Regions from separate parts of the Nocardioides sp. S5-5 genome, predicted to be linked through region 1. Evidence: riboswitches for the same ligand, from Rfam matches in the RefSeq annotation. Region 1 holds a riboswitch; the other holds the start of a gene.

Region 1 (2,188 bases):
AGCTCCACGGACGTGTCGACCGGGAAGACGTACATCGAGTCCGGCAGCGCGGCCTGCACCTGCGGCGAGAGCAGCCAGTCGATCACGGCGCGCGCGCCGGCGGTGTTGGTGGTGTCGCCGCGCAGCACCCCGGCGTACTCCACCTGCTCGAAGCAGCCGTCGAGCAGCGCACTGGTCGTGGTCTCGTCACCCGCCTTGTTCAGCGTGAACGCCGGCGAGGAGTCGTAGGACACCACGATCGGGCGGTCGCCGCCGGAGAAGGTGAAGTCGGTGAAGTACGCGTCGGACCAGCCCTTCACGACCAACGCGTCGTTGTCGACGAGCCCGGTCCAGTACGACGGCCAGTCGGCGCCGTACTTCGCGATCGTCGCCAGCAGGAAGGCCAGGCCGGGAGAGCTGGTGCTGGCGCCCGGGATCACGAACAGGTCCTGGTAGGCAGGCTTGGTGAGGTCGTCCAGCGTCGTCGGCGCGGGGATCCCCTTGGCCGCGAACCAGGCGTCGTCGACGTTGACGCAGACGTTGCCGGTGTCGACCGGCGTGAGCGCGTCGTCCTCGTCGCCCGCCAGCTCGTAGGCGTCGGCGCCCTCGGGCAGCGTGGGCGCGTAGGAGGCGAACACGCCCTCGTCGATCGCCCGGGTCGCGAAGGTGTTGTCGACGCCGAAGACGACGTCGCCGACCGGGTTGTCCTTGGTCAGCACCAGCTCGTTGGTGAGCGCGCCGGCGTCCTCGAGCTTGCTGATCCTCAGGTCGTAGCCGGTGTCCTTCTCGAACGCCTCGACCAGCTCGTCGGGGATCGCGAACGACTCGTGGGTCACCAGGGTGACCGTCTTGTCGGCGTCCTGCTTCCCCTCGTTCTCGGTGCCGATCAGCGAGCAGCCGCTCGCGAGGACGGTGGTGGCGAGGGCCGCCAGGGTGAGGCGGCCGGTGAGCATGCGCGTACGCATCGGATGACTCCCTTCGCCGGTGCTAACCGGATCAGGTTCGGAGGGTCTGCGGCGAGCCGCACTCTCAGCACCCGGTCGGTGCTCCCCTGTCTGACCCGATCAGTCTAGGACGCGCCGTACACGACCCCGTCGGCGAGGTCGTCGGCCGTCGCCTGCCCCCGCGCGACGAGCAGGTCGAGGTGCGCCTTGGTCTCCATCGCGGCCATGCCCTGGCTGAACACGTCGAGCTCGCCGAACGCCCGCTCGTGCCGGGTCCACCCGAGGTCCTTGGCGACGACCAGCGAGGTGGCGGAGCCGCGCTCCTTCAGCGAGGCCAGGCACAGGTCGAGCCGGTGCTCGTGGTGGGCGAGCAGCTCGTCGACGCGCTGGTACGACGAGGGGGCGACCGGCCCGTGCGCGGGGAGGATGCGCAGGTCGGGGAGCTCGCGGACCCGGGCGAGCGAGGCCATGAACTGGCCGAGCGGCTGGTCGGAGGGCGGCACGGTGAAGCCGATCGACGGGGTGATCGTGGGCAGCACGTGGTCGCCGGAGAACAAGACGCCCTCGGCCTCGTCGGCGAAGACGTAGTGGCCGGGCGTGTGGCCGGGCGTGTGGACGGCGTCGAGCCGGCGGCGGCCGATGTCGAAGGTGCGGTCGCCGTCGAGCCAGGTGTCGGGGTAGGCCCAGTCCACGGCCTGCGGCAGGTCGCGGTGGCCGGCGGCCCATTCCTCGATGAGCTCCTCGGCGCCGGCGGTGCGCAGCACCTCGAGGAAGGGGCTCTCGTCGAGGCCCTCGGCGCTGGCGCGGTGCAGCAGCTCGAGCGCGGGCCGCTCCTCGAGGCCGAGGGCCACGTCGGCGCCGTACTCGTGGCCGAGGACGGTCGCGAGGGTGAAGTGGTCGCGGTGGACGTGGGTGACCAGGAACCGCTTGATGTCGCCGAAGCCCGAGCCGATCGAGCGTAGCGAGGTGTCGAGGAGCTCCCGGGCGACCGGGATCGACCAGCCGCCGTCGATGAGGGTCAGCCCGTCGTCGCCCTGGACGACGTACACGTTGATCGCCTTCAGCGCGTCCATCGGGAGGGGCAGCGGGATCCGGTGGACGCCCTCGGCGACCTCCCACGCACCCTCGTCGGCCCAGTGCCGGCCGGAGTCGGGTGAGACGGCGTGCCCGGTGGCGATCCCTCCAGTGCTCATGGACGCACTCTAGGCAGGGTTCACATCCGGCCGCAGATCGGGTAGCCGGAGGTCGAGGTTCGGCTCCTGGAT
Region 2 (2,188 bases), 1.5 Mb from region 1:
GCGTCACCGACGACGGCGGGCTGCTGACGGTCCACGCGGGGGAGCGGACCTGGACGACCCGGACCCTGGTCAACGCGACCGGCACCTGGACCCGGCCGTTCGTGCCCCACTACCCGGGCGCGGACAGCTTCCTCGGGGAGCAGCTGCACACGGCCGACTACCCGGGCCCCGAGCACTTCCGCGGCAGGCGGGTCGTCGTGGTCGGCGGGGGCGTCTCGGCGGTGCAGTTCCTCGGCGAGCTGGCGCCGCTCACCGAGGTCGTGTGGGTGACCCGCCGCCCGCCGGTGTGGCGCGAGGACTTCGACGAGAGCGTCGGGCGCCATGCCATCGGGCTGGTCCAGGAGCGGGTCCGTGCGGGCCTGCCGCCCGCGAGCGTCGTGAGCGTCACCGGGCTGGCGTTGCGGCCCCAGGAGCAGGAGGCGGCCCGGCTCGGCGTCTACGAGCGGCGCCGCGACATGTTCGAGCGGATCGAGCCGAACGGCGTGCGCTGGGCCGACGGCTCCTTCGAGCGCGCCGACGTGATCTTGTGGGCGACCGGCTTCCGGCCCGCGGTCGGCCACCTCGCGCCACTGCACCTGCGCAGCGAGCGGGGCGGGATCGCGCTGCTGCAGAGCGGCGCCGACGTGCAGACCGCGACGACCGCCGTCCGCGACCCGCGGGTGCAGCTGGTCGGCTATGGCCCGTCGGCGAGCACGATCGGCGGCAACCGGGCGGGCCGCGCCGCGGCGCTGGCGGTCCGGCGCTATCTCATCGCCCACGGGAGTGCTAACGTCACCGTCGACAACCCACGGGAGTCCGCGGCAGCGGGCTGAGAGGGAGCTGGAGCCGCTCCGACCGTCACACCTGATCCGGATCATGCCGGCGAAGGAACGGAAATGATGACTCCCCGCATTTGCTGCCTGGTCTCCGAACGCGACGACCTCTCCCTGCTGCCCGCGCTGGCCGATGCCGGCATCGACGGCTTCCAGGTCCGGGCGACGTCCCTGGCCACCGGCGCGCTCGTGGCGCTGACCCGCTCGGTGATCGCCGCCGTGCGGCCGCTCGGCGCCTCGGTCGTGGTGAACGACCGGCTCGACGTGGCGCTCGCCGCGGACGCCGACGGGGTCCACCTCGGCGCCGACGACCTGGCCGTCGCCGACGCGCGCCGGCTGGCGCCGTCGCTGCTGGTCGGGGCGACCTGCCGGTCCCGGGCCGAGGTCGCCGCGGCCGCGGGCGCCGGGGCCGACTACGCCGGCTTCGGGCCGGTCTTCGCCACGTCGTCGAAGGCCGGGCTCCCCGCGCCCCTGGGCGCCGCCGCCGTGGCCCAGGCGGCCGGCGTGCTGCCCCTCGTCGCGATCGGTGGCATCGCGCCCGCGACCGCCGGCGAGGTGCGCGCGGCCGGGGCGCACGGCGTGGCCGTGATCGGCGCGATCTGGCGACAACCCGACCCCCTGGGTGCAGCGAAGGAGCTCGTCGCGACGGTCGGCTGATGCGGGTCGACGTGCTGGGCGCGGGGATCGTCGGACTGACGCTCGCCGAGGAGCTGGCGCGGCGCGGGCACGACGTGGTCGTCGTCGACCCGGAGCCGGGGCGCGGGGCGTCGTACGCCGCCGCGGGGATGCTCAGCCCGGCCGCCGAGGTGTGGCACGGCGAGGAGGAGATCCTCCGGCTCGGCCTGACCTCGCTCGCGCTGTGGCCCGAGCTGGCCGCTCGGCTCGGGGTCGAGCTGCGGCGGTGCGGCACCCTCCTCGTCGGGTACGACGCCGGCGACCTCCAGCAGGTCGAGCGACAGGTCGCGCTGCTGCACCGGCACGGGCACCCCGTCGAGCTGCTCGGCCGGGCCGGGGTGCGGTCCGCGGAGCCCTCCCTCGCCCGCGTGAACGGCGGGGCGCTGTTGCCGGCGGAGGCGAGCGTGGACCCGCGCGCGGTCTGCGCGGCGCTGCTGGACCGGGTCGTGCTCCGGGGGGCGCCGCGACCCGACGCCGAGGTGAGCGTGATCGCGACCGGGGCGGTGCTGCCCGCGCCCTGGAGCGGGCTGGTCTCCGGCGTCCGCGGGGAGATCCTGCGGCTGCGCTCCGAGGACCCGCCGCGTCGTACCGTCCGCGGCTGGGTGGGCGGCGAGGCCGTCTACCTGGTCCCGCGCGGGGACGGGCGGGTGGTGCTCGGCGCGACCTCCGAGGCGCATGCGGCGGCGCCGGTCCTGACCGCC

The links. A riboswitch is a leader RNA that binds a small molecule or an ion and turns the genes downstream of it on or off. The one in region 1 is predicted to bind thiamine pyrophosphate.
Region 2: linked by a shared signal. The riboswitch ahead of thiE (thiamine phosphate synthase) and the one ahead of ACUP6Y_RS02630 (thiamine ABC transporter substrate-binding protein) in region 1 are both predicted to bind thiamine pyrophosphate.

The regions. Positions count from the first base shown of each region.
Region 1 covers NZ_CP199913.1:558,326-560,513, reverse strand. The annotation lists gene ACUP6Y_RS02630 (thiamine ABC transporter substrate-binding protein) at 1-944, opposite strand, end outside; TPP riboswitch at 936-1,042, opposite strand; gene ACUP6Y_RS02625 (MBL fold metallo-hydrolase) at 1,049-2,116, opposite strand; gene ACUP6Y_RS02620 (SDR family oxidoreductase) at 2,126-2,188, opposite strand, start outside.
Region 2 covers NZ_CP199913.1:4,014,103-4,016,290, reverse strand. The annotation lists gene ACUP6Y_RS19485 (NAD(P)-binding domain-containing protein) at 1-812, shown strand, start outside; TPP riboswitch at 778-887, shown strand; gene thiE (thiamine phosphate synthase) at 879-1,469, shown strand; gene ACUP6Y_RS19475 (FAD-dependent oxidoreductase) at 1,469-2,188, shown strand, end outside.